2 regions of the Alteriqipengyuania triglochinis genome follow, and region 2 is predicted to be linked to the other one. Evidence: riboswitches for the same ligand, from Rfam matches in the RefSeq annotation. Region 2 holds a riboswitch; the other holds the start of a gene.

Region 1 (7,046 bases), 420 kb from region 2:
ACCCAGCAGGATCAGGCTGGCGCGGCTCATCCGCGGCCGTCCCGGATGTGCGCCAGCCGCTGCGCGGCGCGGATCAGGCTCGGCCCGCCACAATAGTAGAGCTGCGGCGCGAATTCGGCGCGGCGCGTGGACAGCTTGCGCAGGGCCGGATGGTGGAGCGTGCGCGATTCCTCATCGCCGCGAGGGCCCGCATGCAGCAGCAGATCGGGCGGGTCGAGCAGTACGGCCTCCAGCGGCAGGCGGTCGCCCTGCCCCAGCCCGCGTGTCGCCTTCGCCGGACGCAGGCCGACGCGGTGCATCAGGTCGACCACCAGCGCCCCATCGCCCGGCACGATCCCGCCCGGCTGCCACAGGATGGTCGCAGGACCTTCGCGATCCGAGGGCGGCGCCGCAGCGGTCAGCGCGGCATCGATCCGCCCAACGAGGGCATCGCCCGCCTCCGGCTCGCCCACGGCATCGGCCAGATCGCGCACCTGGGCGAGGTTTTCATCGACACTGCTGGCAATGCCGAAGGTCACCACCGGAATGCCCAGCTCGTCCAGCGCGCGGCGGGTGGAAGGCGCAAGATATGTAGAGGCGACGACCATGGTGGCGTCGGCGGCGAGAATCTCCTCCACCGAACCACCCGTCGCGGGCCAGCGCCGGGCCTGCGCCAGCGGCATCGATGTGGCGGACGGATCATGGCTGTAGTGCGACACCGCCGCCAGCTTGTCCGGCGCAATCTCCGCAAGGATCGCGTCGGTGCACGGGTTGAGGCTGACGATGCGCAGCGCGTCACCATCGCGCGGGGCTGGCGGGGTCGAACACCCCGCCAGCACGCACGCGATCGCGATGGCTGCGCTGCGGATCATAGGCCGACGCGCAGCCCTGCGAAGACCCCGCGGGGCGCCTGGTTATAGCCGTCGGCGGTCTGATACTCCTCGTCGAACAGGTTCTCGACCCGCCCGAAGACCTCGACCGGGCGCTCGCCCGCGATCAGCCCCAGCGGGACCGAGACGCGCAGGTCGACGAGGGTATAGGCATCGAGGCGGGTGGTGTTCGCCGCATTGTCGAACGTATCTCCCACGATGCGCACGTCGCCGCCGATTACCGGCACGCCCGCGGTATCGGGCGCGAGCGCCCAGTCGACCGAGACGGTGCCCGCATGGCGCGGGCGGCGGGCCAGTTCGTTGCCGAAATTGGCCGTGCCTTCGCTGCGGTCTTCCGCCTCGACATAGGCATAGGCGGCGCGCAGGCTGAGCCCGGCGAACGGCGAAACACCCGCTTCGACTTCCACGCCCCGCGCGCGGGCCTGCGACACGTTGTCGTAGGTACCGAAGGGGCGATCGGTGCAGATGCCGGTGAGCGGTGTTGGGCAGCTGATGAAGGCGATGAGGTTTTCGCTGTCACGCTGGAAGGCGGTGACGCCGGCGTAGAACGGCGCGGTCCGCGTGCCGTAGGCGAGTCCGAGATCGTAGCTCGTGCTCTCTTCGGGCTGGAGCGCCTTGTTCCCATAGTCCGAAAACAGCTGGTAGAGCGAAGGCGCCTTGAAGCCTTCGCCCACGCTGGCGCGCAGGCGCAGGTTGGGCACGATTTCGTAGGTCAGGTCGCCGCCGAAGCTGGTTGCGCCGCCGAAATCGTCATGCTCGTCCTGCCGCACGCCGACATGGCCCGACAGGCCGCGGAACTCGATCCCCGCCTGCACATAGCCGCCAAAGATGCTGGTATCGGCCGAGCTGGGCGTGCCGTAGGAGGTGCTCTCGTAATCGGACCACAGGTTTTCCGCGCCGAAATTGACGATCAGCGGGCCGATCGGACGCCACTCGCCGCGCAGTTCGACCCGGTCGGAGCGCCCCTCGCTCTCGAAGGTCGCATCCTCGCCGGGCCCCGGCAGGTTGTCGCGCGACGTGTCGGAGAAGCTGTAGGCCCCGCGCAGGTAGAGCGGCCCGCCATCATAGAGGGCGCCGACCGCGCCGGAGAGCTGCTCGGTCTGCTGCATCTCCTCGGTATCGCCCAGCGCGAAGGCGGGTGCGGGAAAGCCGTCGATCTCCAGCTCGCCCTTGGCATAGCGCAGGTTGCCGAACACTTCGACGGTGCGCGAAAGATAGGCGCGGCCGCGCAGGTTGTAGGCCTGCTGCTGGAAGCCGTCGTCCTCGGTGCCGTTCGCTGCGGCCGAGAAGCCATCGGTGGTCAGGTAGCTCGCCGAACCGCCGATGAAGCCGATATCGCCCGCAATGCCGCCCTTGATGCTGGAGGCGACCGTGCCGCGCGATCCGGCTTCGACCGATCCGGCCAGTCCGGTCCGCTCCACGGTCGAGGCGACCAGCACCCCGGCCAGCGCATCGGCGCCCCACACCACGGAGTTGGAGCCGCGCAGCAGCTCTACCTTGGCGAGGTTGGACGCCCCCAGCGTGCCGAAATCGAAGCCGCCGGCGGGCGACGCGGTGTCCGCCACGCGCACCCCGTCGATCAGGACGAGGAGCTGGTCGTTCGCAGCGCCCCGCACCGAGATGCCGGTGGTCGCGCCCAGGCCGCCGGTGCGGTTGAAGGTGACGCCGGGCACGCGCTGGATGACGCGTGCGAAGTCCGGCCCCTGGATATCGGCGATTTCCTGCGCCCCGATCACGGTCACCGGCTGGCCGGTATCCTCGACCTCGCTCGGATTGCCGGTCACCGTGACGGTGATCGATTCTTCGGGCATCTCGGCCGCGTCGGAAGCCAGAACCAGCGGTGCTTCGCCGTCCGCTTCCTGCGCAAACGCAGGGGACGCCAGGCCCAGAACCGAACCGGAAAGCAGCAAGATCGTACGCATCAAAACTCCATCACAAGCATTACTGTCGCTCATGACGGAAGGCACGGGCCATGATCGCCAGCGCCTTTCCTCCGCTTCCCCGGTGCACCCCGCCCGAAGTCGAACGACGCATCGCGGGCAGGTCTCCTGGCTCCCGGATCGTAGCGGTTCCGCTGGCCTTCCCATCCCGGCGCATGTGGTCGGAACAGTGGCTGTGGGCGCGGACCGCTCCCCGGTTACAGTTGCGGGGGCAGCGAGGGGTTTGCACCCTCTTCCCTCTTAGGTGGACGAACCTCGCGGCACGCCCACACCTGCAATGCTGCCGCGCGCTTAGGCCCTTCGTCATGCAGGCGCAACAATTCGTCGCACACCGCAATCCAGGGTTAACCACGCCGGTTCATGCTTCGCATCGGGCTGTCCCGCTACAATACGGTGCATACGCAGACGGCGCGCTTGCGAAGCTTAACGCCTAGTGGCGCCCTGCCCCGCTCCATCCACCTTCCGTCAAGGATTCGCTTGCGCCAGACCCGCCGCCCAGCCCAGATCGCCCCCCGCCCCGTCGCTGCCCGCAAGGCATGGCGCGGCGTGGCGGTGCTGTGCGGCGCGCTGGCCCTGCCCGCCATGGCGGCGCAGGCGGAATGGCGGCTGCCCGAAATCGCCCCCGAAGCGAGCGAGATCGTGGCGGACAGTCTGATGGAACCGATGGCGTTCGAGAAGGCCGGGGCGAGCTTTCCGGGCTCGGCGTTCTACTTTCTGGCCGATCCGCCCGCCGCCGCCGGCACCGCCAACGCGGCGGTGGACGGGGGCAAGGGTATCAACCCGATCGGAGCGTGGAACGGCGATCCCGATGCAGCGATCGCGATCGAGGCGGCGGGTCCCGCGGCGCACGCTTTCGTCAGCCGCGGCACGGGGATCGACAAGGCCCGCGCGCTCGATTGCCTTGCCAAGGCGGTCTATTACGAAGCCGCGAGCGAGAGCGAAGGTGGCCAGCGGGCGGTCGCACAGGTGGTCCTGAACCGCGTGGCGCATCCGGCCTATCCCAGGACCGTATGCGGGGTCGTCTATCAGGGATCGCAGCGGCGCACCGGCTGTCAGTTCACCTTTACCTGCGACGGTTCGCTGGACCGCAAGCCCTCGGCAACGTCCTGGGCCCGGGCGCTGTCGGTGGCGCGCCGCGCCCTGTCGGGGCAGGTCTACGCACCGGTCGGCCTCGCTACGCATTATCACACCACCTGGGTCAATCCGTACTGGGCCCCCAGCCTCGCGCACATCGGCACGATCGGCGCGCACCGCTTCTATCGCTGGCCGGGCAATGCCAGCCGCCCCGATGCGTTCAGCGACGTCTACCGCGGGGGCGAGCCGGTGCCCGTGCCTGCCCGCGCTGCCGCGGTCAGCGAGCCCGCGCCCGATCCAATCGCCGTGGCGCGGCAATATGACGGCGCGGAAGCGACATCTGTCCCGGCGGCTTCGCCCTCCGTCGGCGCATCCCCCGCGCCGTCCGGCAGCGCGGGCGCCCGGGCGCAGACTTCGCGGCAGGACAATCCCGTGCCGACCGAAGGCCCGGGCAGCGTCCGCCCCGAATACGCCAATAGCGGGCGGTGGATCGCGCAACCAAACTGAGCCGCATCGGCAGCGGCCCGGCGGCCGCGCCAGCCCGGCAGAGCGTGGTTAATTTGCCGTAACCGTGCTTCTGCGCGAAAGATTCATGCCCGGCCTCTATTGATGCAAGGATCGATCCATCTCCCAATCGCAGGATCCTTACCGATGCCCCGCGGCCTTGCCCCCAACCGCCCCAGCTATCGCCTGTCGCAGGGCGGTTCTATCCCCGTGCGCATTCCGGAACCCGCCAACGACAACGTGCTGCCCGGACGCCCGGCGCAGGACGAAGCGGAGATGCGCGCAGCGCTGGGGCATTTCGCGCGCCATCACATGAATGCGGCGCATGACGCGCATGCGCGGGCCACGAAAGCGTTCGACGCCGGGGACGAGGAAAACTTCGTTTTCTGGGCGAATATCTGCCGCGCGCTCGACCGCAGGCTCGCCGAAACGCTTTCTTCCGCATGGGGAAACCCTGTCTGACCCAGGATCTGCCCCGCATCCCCGTTGCGATGGCCCGGATGTGCGCGCACGAGCGTGGTAACGCGCGCGTTAAGCCTTTTGTGACGGTTATTGCGTAGTGCGGTCGTTGCGATGATGTCGAGAGTGATCCGTGACGCCACCGAGACGTGGCAGCGCCTGTTAACCGGGGACGAGATGAGCGAGCGCGTCCGGCGCACGCTCGTCAGCACTCTCTATACCCAACCCCTCAGCCTGGCCATCGGTGCCGCGATCGGCATCCTGACCGCATTCGTCACCGCATTCCACGTGCCGGAAACGCCGGTGATCGTTTCGGTCGCGCTGCTGACCGTGGTGGCGATCGCGCGTATCGTGTCGTCCTACGCGCTTGCTGCGTCACCTTCCGCGTCGACGCGCATGCTCGAACTGGTGTTCGAAATCGGGGCCTTCAGCTACGCCCTGCTGTTCGGGCTGCTCGGCGCGATGACGATCCTTTACGAAGCGCCGGTCGAAGTCGTCGTCATGATGGTTTCGTGCGCACTGTGCTACGGCATGGCGATCGCCTCACGCAATGCCGGTCGCCAAGTGATCGCGCTGTGCCAGATGATGTTGAGCTTCTCACCGGTGCTCGTCGCCTGCGTGATGAACGGATCGATCGCGATGCTGATGCTCGCCGTCTCGATCCTGCTCGTGATTCCCTCCACCACCAGCGTGACGGTGAACATGCAGCGCGTGCTGAGCCGGTCGATCATCGCTGCCGAGACGAGCGAGCGGCTGGCGCGCAAGATGGAACAGCTCGCCCATAGCGACGTCGTTACCGGTCTGAAGAACCGGGCCGGCCTCAACGAGCTGCTCGTGACCCATCTGATGCAGACCGAACCGGACCAGCCGCTGGCGCTGTTCTGGCTCGACCTCGACCGGTTCAAGGAGGTCAACGACCTGATGGGCCACCAGCTGGGCGACCAGCTGCTTGCCGAGATCGCCCGTCGTCTGCGCGACAGCCTGCCCGAAGGCGCGGGGATCGCGCGCTTCGGCGGCGACGAGTTCGTGTTCTTCTGCAACGTCCATCACCGCGAACAGTGCGAAGCGCTGGCGACGCGGATTCTCGAACAGGTCATGCGCCCGATCCGGCTCGATTCCGAACGGCTCGAGATCAGCGGCTCGATGGGCATCGCGATGATGCCCGACGACGGGACCGATGCCGACCGGCTGATGCAGGCGGCCGACCTTGCGCTGTATCATGCCAAGCTCGAGTCGCGCGGGAGCCACCGTTTCTTCGATCCCTCGATGACACGCGATCTGGCGAACCGGCGCGAGATCGAGGCCGAGCTGCGGCTGGCGATCAAGCGCGACGAATTGTCGCTGTTCTTCCAGCCGATCGTCGACCTCAAGACCGGGCGCATCCGCTCTTTCGAAGCGCTGCTGCGCTGGTTCCACCCGGTCAAGGGCGAGCTGCGCCCGGCCGAGTTCATCCCGGTCGCCGAGGAAACCGGCGTCATCGTGACGCTGGGCAACTGGATCACCCGGCAGGCCGCGCTCGCCTGTGCCGAGTGGCCCGAGGATGTCAGCGTCGCGGTCAACCTCTCGCCGCTGCAGATCAAGGCTCCGGGCGCGGTGCTCGCGATCGAGAGTGCCTTGCAGGAGGCGCGCCTCGACCCCTCGCGGCTCGAGCTGGAAGTGACCGAGACGCTGTTCGTCGAAGACAACGACCAGACCGCCAGCTTCATCGAGGAACTGTCGGCCAAGGGCGTGCGCTTCGCGCTCGACGACTTCGGCACGGGCTATTCCTCGCTCGCCTACATCCACAAATATCCCTTCTCCAAGATCAAGGTCGACCGCTGCTTCGTCTCGGGCGAAGACGCCGGCCCCCGCGCGCACGCCATCATCCGGGCCGTCGCCGCACTGGGCCACCAGCTCGACATGGAGATCGTCGCCGAAGGGCTGGAGGAACAGGAGCAGGTCGACACCGTTCGTGAAGCGGGCTGCACGCTGGGCCAGGGCTATTTCTTCAGCCGCGCGGTGCCCGACTATCTGGCCGCCATGCTGCTGGCGCAGGATCGCGAAGGCGACGGACTGCGCGCTGCCTGAGACGGATTGCGCGTGGCGCAGGATCGATAATGCTCTTGCAAATCAATATCTGAAAAGCCTTGCAATCCAGCCCTTTTGCCGGTTGCAATCCCGTATCTCCAAGCCTACGTCCACTCGCCAGAAGCAGGCTTTC
Region 2 (7,046 bases):
AGCCGGGCCAGCGCCGAAGGTTCAGGCAGAGCGTGCCAGTCGAGCGCAAGATCGCGCGGCACAGGCCAGGGGCACGGATTGATCCCGGTCGACAGGTCGAGCCAGTCCGCCCTCGCCCCGCCGAAATGCGCGCATGCCGCGTCCAGCCTGCCGCCGTGCCAGTCGAACGCGCCGCTCATGATGCAGCGAGCCAGGCGAGCAGCAGCACGCTCTCGACGATCTCGATCCCCGCGCCGTGGCTGTCACCCGATATGCCGCCAAGCCGAGAGCGGACCCAGAGCGCCCACAGCCCGATGGCCGGAGCCACAACCAGCAAGGCGGGCGCAGGCCAGCACAGGATCGCAGCGACGATCATCCAGCCTGCCAGATGGTACCAGCGCAGCGCGGCAGCGAATTGCGTCCCCATGCCCTCATGCAGCGGCGGCAGGGATTTGGCCCAGAGAAGTGGCCCCATGCGGGCGATGCAGCACATCGCGGGCAACACCCACAGCGCGCCGCCCTTCGACAGCGCCGAAAGCAGCGCAAGCTTGGCGCATAGCTGCAAGCCGATGGCGACCACGCCGAAGCTGCCGATATGCGGATCGGCCAGGATCTCCGAGATCCGACTGGGGTCCTTGTGCGCCCCGCCCGATGCGTCCGCCACATCGCCCAGGCCATCGAGATGCAGCGCACCGGTGATGGCTGCCCAGGCGATCACCCCCGCCGCGCCCGCGACCAAGGGATCGACGAATCCTCCCGCCCAGACCGCACCCCAGACAACCATTCCCACGATCACGCCGGTCAGCGGAAACCAGCGCATCGCCCCCGCCATGTCGCGCATATCGGCGGCGACGGCGGGGAGAGGCACGCGGGTCATGAACTGGATTGCCAGGATGAGCGACTTCATATGCGCAGCCCGACGATCTGACCGCTTGGCGGTTCGCTCCCCACGCCGCGCCAGACACGGATCGAGAGCAACGCCCCGTAAGGCAGGTCGAACGCCCAGACGGCGCGGTGGTCCAGCCCCGTAAGGATCGAGACAGCGGCACGCATCGCCCCCGCGTGCGAGACCACTATGGCGGGTCGATCAATGTCGGCAATGGCATCGCGGACCCTGCCGAGAAGCTCGCCCCACCGCTCGCCGCCCGGCGGCGGGTGCGCATCGGGATCGGACCAGAAACCCTTGAGCTGCTGCGGGTCCAGCGCGGCGGATGGCTTGCCGTCCCATGCGCCGAAGTCCAGCTCTCTCCAGCGCGGATCGATCCGCAGCGAAAGCGCGCAGGCATCGGCAATCTCGCGCGCTGCGTCGCTCGCGCGGCTGAGATCGGACGAGACAAGTAGCTTCGCACCCAGCCCCTCCGCATGCCCCACAAGCGCCCGATGCGCGCCGGGGGCAGCCGGTTCGTCATGATGCCCCAGCATCAGGCCGGTGCGCTGCGGTGGCCCGTGACGCAGCAAGTGGAGCTCGAACGGCTTCATGTCGCCCCTGCCACCGCCGCCTCTGCGAAGGTCGCCATTCGATCATGCGCCGCAAGCGCGGAGCGGACGATCTGCACCGCGACCGCCGCGCCCGATCCTTCGCCGAGCCGCATGTCGAGCGCCAGCAGCGGATCGAGCCCGAGCGCATCGAGCAGGCGACCATGCGCATCCTCGGCGGAACGGTGCGCGGCGAGGCAGTGATCGACGATCGCCGGCGCCTCTCGCGCAAGCGGCGCAATGGCCGCGCAACCAATGAAACCATCGAGCATCACCGGAATGCGCCTGTGCCGCGCGGCGAGCACCGCGCCCGCCATCGCGGCAATCTCGCGCCCGCCGAGCCGGCGAAGCGTTTCGAAAGCACTGGTGCAGGCTGCGCCATGCAATTCCAGCGCATCGTCCACGACCGCGCACTTGCGTCCCAGTGCTTCGTGATCGACGCCGGTGCCCCTGCCGACCCATGCCGCACCGTCGCCGCCCAGTGCTGCGGCACACAGCGCTGCGGCGGGAGTGGTATTGCCGATGCCCATCTCGCCGGGAACGAACAGTTCGCATCCCTCGGGAACGGAGGCAGCACCGCGGTTCAGCGCGTCGAGGCATTCCGCCTCGGTCATCGCGGGTGCCCGCGAAATATCGGCGGTCGGCGTGTCGAGGTCGAGCGCGAGGACCGCAAGGCTGGCCCCGCAGGCGTAAGTCAGCGCGTTGATCGCTGCACCGCCATGCTCGAAGTTCGCGACCATCTGCGCAGTCACCTCTGGCGGAAAGGCGCTGACCCCTTGCGCCGCACATCCGTGATTGCCTGCGAAGACGACCGCATCGATCCGCCCCAACTGTGGTCGGGCCGTTCCCTGCCAGCCCGCCATGAAGACCGCGATCTCCTCCAGCCTGCCCAGTGAACCCGCCGGTTTGGTCAGCTCCGCCTGCCGCGCGCTCGCGGCGGCGCGCGCATCGGCATCCGGCTTGGGAAGCGTGGCGAGCGCGTGCGCGAATGCGGCTGGACCGGCGAAGGCAATCATGTCGCGATCATGCCCTCGGGCGGGACGCGCACGATGAAGTGGCCTTTCACGCCTGCAGGCCAATTCGCATAGGCGACCTTGCCATGCTCGCTTTCAGCGTGATGGGCAGCGTATTCCAGGATCGCCTCGGCGCTGTCGCGATCGGGCGTAAAGTCGCCCAGGACATAGCCGATCTTGCCCGGCCCCCGCACGTGCACGGTGCAGTGCCGCTGGCACGCGAACAGGCACGGCATCTCCTCGATCGCGATAGCGCCGTATTGCTCGCTCGCGCCCTGCGCCTCGCGCAGTGCCTGCGCCAGGCGCGCGCCGCCGCGCTGCCCGTCATCGTCTTCGCGACGATCGGCGGACAGGCGGCAGGTGCTGCACACGACGATCGATGCGCCGCTGCTGGCAGGCGCCAGCGTCACAGCCGCGCCCTCAGGCCGATATGCACGCTGCGGCCGAGCGTGCCGTATCCCTTGGCGGTGACATAGTCGGTATCGAACAGGTTCTCGACCCGGCCGTAGAGCACCAGCGATCCGCTTACCTGCCATTCACCGCGCAGGTCGGTGAGCAGATAATCGTCCAGCACGTCGCCCCCTGCCCGATCGGTGCTTTCACCGGCATAGCGCAGCGCGACGCTGAGCGAATGGCCCGCCGCTGCCTGATAGCCGATCGTACCATTGGCCAGGTAATGTGGCACGCGCGGCAATTGGTCGCCGAAGGTGGAACCCTCGGTGCGATCCTCCGCTTCTACCCAGCTGAAATTGCCGCGCGCGAAGATCGCGCCGAACCGCGCATCGCCGGAGATTTCCACGCCGCGCGCATGGCTTTGGTCGACATTGTCGTAATAGCCGAAGCGCTCCATATCGCTGCCGGGAATGAAGCACTCTGCCGGGAGTGGGGACGCGGCAGGGCAATAGGCGAAATCGATCAGGTTATCGCTGTCGCGCTCGAAATAGACGGCCGAGAATGTCAGCCGGTCATCCAGCAGATCCTGCTCGACACCCGCTTCCCACCCCTTGGCATGTTCGGGCTTCAGGTCGGCGAAGCCATACTGGCTGAACAGTTGGTAGAGCGAAGGCGCCTTGAAGCCTTCGGAATAGTTCGCCCGCAACCGCGTGCCGCGATTCCCTGGCTCGAAGCTCGCGCCCGCGCTGAACACGGTGTTGTCGCCGAAGCGGGAGTGATCGTCGTAACGCACACCGCCGTCGAGGGTCAGCCCGGCGATCGGGGTGATGCGCGCCAGCGCATAGAGGCTGTTCGTTTCGGCCTGAGCGCTTGTCACGTCGACCGGCGCATCATTGTCGCGCGGGGAGGCGGTACGCATGCGCTGCTCTTCACGCTCCGCCCCGAAGGAGACCTGCACCATATCTGACAGGGTCAGATCGCCCTGATATTCGTAGCGACGCGTACGCCCCTGCGCGTCGAAGGTCTGATTGCGGACCGATCTTGCGGGATCGAAATTGTCGCGGTCTGTGCGGGTCTCGATGAAGGCGAGCCGATTGGTCAGCCGCCCGTCCAGCACGGTCGCATTGATTCCCGCGTAGGTCGCCCAGGTCTGCGTCACGCCATAGGCGCGCGTGTCGCCCGAAGAGCCGTCGAAATCGTTGCGGCCATGCGAGTAGTAGCCGCGCAGATCGGCCGATAATGCGGGTGCTAGCTTCGCGGTCAGCGTGCCGCTTGCCGATTGCCGGTCGAACCCGTCGCGCTCGGTACCGCCGGCCCGTGCAGAGATCCCGTCGGTGGTGAAGGTGCTGCCCGCGATGCGCCAGTCGAGCACCTTGCCGCTGCCGCCGACGCCCGCGCGCGCATTCAGCGTGTTGCGCGATCCGCCCTCGATCGAGACGCGGCCCTCCAGCGGGGCGGTGGGGCGGTTGGTCAGCACGTTCACCACGCCGCCGATGGCATTGCTGCCCCACAGGATCGACTGCGGCCCGCGCAGGATCTCTACCCGCTCGATATCGTCGGCGAACAGGTTGCCGAAGTCCGCGCCGCCATCGGTGGTGGAAGCATCGGCCAGCCGCATGCCGTCGACGACCAGGACGGTCTGGCCCGGATCGGCCCCGCGCACGCGCAGCGAGGTGGATGTGCCATAGCCGCCATTGCGCGTCAGGCTGATGCCGGGCGTACGCAGGAGCACATCGGACACCGCGATCGGCTGCTCCTGCTCGATCCGTTCGAGGTCGAGCACGGTTACCGACGACGACACGCGATCGATCTCGACCGGCGTCCTGAGCGCGGAGACGACGATGGTATCCTCTGCCTCCTCCGCCTGGGCGGCGGTGGAAAGCGGCAGGACGGCGGCGAGCGCCAAGATAGAAATACGATAGTTTTCGGGCATGAACATTCCCCACAAGTGACACGACGCTCCGCTTGGATCGTGTCAGGGGGAATGACGGGAACAGGCACCGCGAGGCGCACGCACCAGCCATCCCGTCCGGCACACGCCGCACGAGGCTATGGCTGTCGTTTCTCGAGGAAGACCCCGTTCGGCCGGCACACCCTGTCCGGACGAAGAACGACGGCGTCAGGCAGGTCTCCTGGCTCGCGGGTCGATGCCGGTCGGGCCGCCTTCTCGGGCCGCTTGCGCGCCCCAATGGCATGATGGCCGATGGCTCTCCGCTCACAGTTGCAGGGGCAGCCACGGTCTTGAACCGCGTTCCCTTTCAATCCCCTCTCGGGGAACCTGAAGCTTGGCACCCGGATATGGTGCGCCAGCGTGCGTGGCAAGCCCGTTTTGCGGCCGCGAGCTCTTGCCTGCGCCGCCGATCGGCCATATCAGGGAGGTGTAACGGGTGCCCGAAAGGGCTTAATCGGGAAGTCCGGCAGGCTGGTATAACCAGCCCAATCCGGCACTGCTCCCGCAACTGTAAGCCGGTGAGCGGACCGCCATCGCGCCATTGAACGGGCATCGTGCCCTTTCGAGAAGGCGGCGGTCTCCGCGTCGAACCGGCCAGTCAGGAAACCGGCCTGTTGCCGTCGTTCTTCGCCCGGGCGGGATGTACCGGTCGAAAGAGGGTCCGATCCCTTGGTGGACGACACCTGTGTGTGCGTTGGAGGGAGAGGGCCGTCATCCGGCACTCGCGATCATATGTGCGCGCCATGGCTGCTGGTCATGGTCTCCTGTCCCGTTGCCCCGGCCCTGTCGGCCGGACGCGCCGGGCAACGCATCGTTGTATCTTCGAGGGAGTCCAATGATGTCAGAACTATCCAGCCCAGCCCCGTCCGATCACGCGATCCGGCGGTTCGACATTCTCGTCTTCGCCGCGCTTGCTGTGGTCATGCTGGCGACCCGCCCGCACTCGCTGAGCGAGTTCGTGCACCTGCCCGAAACCAGCCTCGCCAGCTTCCTCGTCGCCGGGTTCTACATTCGCCCGCGCCTCGCCTTCCCCGCACTGTTCGCGCTCGCTTTCGCGATCGATCTTGCGGTGATCGGGATCGAGGGCGGGCAGAGCTTCTGCTTCACCATCGCCTACTGGATGCTGCTGCCCGCCTATGGCGTCATGTGGCTGGCGGGGCGTTTCGCCGCCGCCCGGCTCGAGGTGAAGCCTGCACACCTGCCCGCGCTCATCGCCATCGTCGCGGGCGCAGCGTTCGTTTCCAATGCCTTTTCCAGCGGCGGGTTCTACGCGCTCAGCGGGCATTTCCCCGATGCGAGCCTGGCCGGGTGGCTGCCGCGCCTCGAACGCTATTTCCCCGGCACGCTGATCGCCACGCTGAGCTGGACCGGCATCGCAGTGGTCGCGCATGTCGCGGCGCGCAGCCTGACCGGCCAGCGCGTACCGGACAGCAACCGGTGAGCGAGGCCGACAAGGAAGAGATAGACCGCCGCCACCGTGCCCGCACGGCGAAGCACAAAGAGGTGGTCGACAAACGCATTGCAGCCGCGCAGGAGGACAAGGGCCTGCTGCTGGTCCTGACCGGAAACGGCAAGGGCAAGTCTTCCTCCGCCTTCGGAATGGTCGCGCGCACGCTTGGCTATGGCCACAAGGCGGCGGTCTTCCAGTTCATCAAGGGCAAGGAGGAAGTGGGCGAGCGCGCCTATTTCGCGCGCGACCCCAACATGCGCTGGGAACGCTGCGGCGAAGGGTTCACGTGGGAAACGCAGAACCGCGACCGCGATATCGCCGCCGCCCGTGCAGGCTGGGAAAAGGCGAAGGAGGCGCTTGCCGATCCCTCGATCCACCTCGTCGTGCTGGACGAGCTGACCTATCTGGTCACCTATCGCTATCTCGCGCTCGAAGAGATCATGCCCGCGATCGAGGCGCGCCCGCCGATGCAGCATGTCGTCATCACCGGACGCGCGGCGCATGACGTGTTTCTGGAGGCTGCGGACACCGTCAGTTCGATCCGCGATGAGAAGCACGCCTTTCGCGCCGGGATCCGCGCGCAAAAGGGCATCGATCTTTGAGCGCCAGCGCAAGCTGCCCCGCCCTGCTCGTCGCCGCGCCCGCATCGGGCCAGGGTAAGACGACGGTCACCGCAGCGCTGGCGCGCCGCTATCGTGAGCGTGGCCTACGGGTTCGCGTGTTCAAATGCGGGCCGGATTTCCTCGACCCGATGATTCTCGAGCGGGCGAGCGGGCATCCGGTC

The links. Region 2 has a riboswitch for cobalamin ahead of ACYQ0L_RS12510 (TonB-dependent receptor plug domain-containing protein). Riboswitches for the same ligand answer to the same signal wherever they lie in the genome.
Region 1: another riboswitch for cobalamin. It lies ahead of ACYQ0L_RS10545 (TonB-dependent receptor plug domain-containing protein); the one in region 2 lies ahead of ACYQ0L_RS12510 (TonB-dependent receptor plug domain-containing protein).

Annotation. Positions count from the first base shown of each region.
Region 1 is NZ_BAAHNC010000003.1:70,558-77,603, reverse strand. Features, by position in the region: gene ACYQ0L_RS10555 (FecCD family ABC transporter permease) at 1-30, opposite strand, end outside; gene ACYQ0L_RS10550 (ABC transporter substrate-binding protein) at 27-851, opposite strand; gene ACYQ0L_RS10545 (TonB-dependent receptor plug domain-containing protein) at 848-2,791, opposite strand; cobalamin riboswitch at 2,891-3,100, opposite strand; gene ACYQ0L_RS10540 (cell wall hydrolase) at 3,287-4,390, shown strand; gene ACYQ0L_RS10535 (hypothetical protein) at 4,535-4,849, shown strand; gene ACYQ0L_RS10530 (putative bifunctional diguanylate cyclase/phosphodiesterase) at 4,973-6,913, shown strand.
Region 2 is NZ_BAAHNC010000003.1:491,004-498,049, reverse strand. Features, by position in the region: gene cobD (threonine-phosphate decarboxylase CobD) at 1-179, opposite strand, end outside; gene ACYQ0L_RS12530 (adenosylcobinamide-GDP ribazoletransferase) at 176-886, opposite strand; gene ACYQ0L_RS12525 (histidine phosphatase family protein) at 883-1,458, opposite strand; gene cobT (nicotinate-nucleotide--dimethylbenzimidazole phosphoribosyltransferase) at 1,455-2,471, opposite strand; gene ACYQ0L_RS12515 (DUF1636 domain-containing protein) at 2,468-2,878, opposite strand; gene ACYQ0L_RS12510 (TonB-dependent receptor plug domain-containing protein) at 2,875-4,794, opposite strand; cobalamin riboswitch at 4,967-5,158, opposite strand; cobalamin riboswitch at 5,230-5,441, shown strand; gene ACYQ0L_RS12505 (hypothetical protein) at 5,648-6,253, shown strand; gene cobO (cob(I)yrinic acid a,c-diamide adenosyltransferase) at 6,250-6,864, shown strand; gene ACYQ0L_RS12495 (cobyrinic acid a,c-diamide synthase CobB) at 6,861-7,046, shown strand, end outside.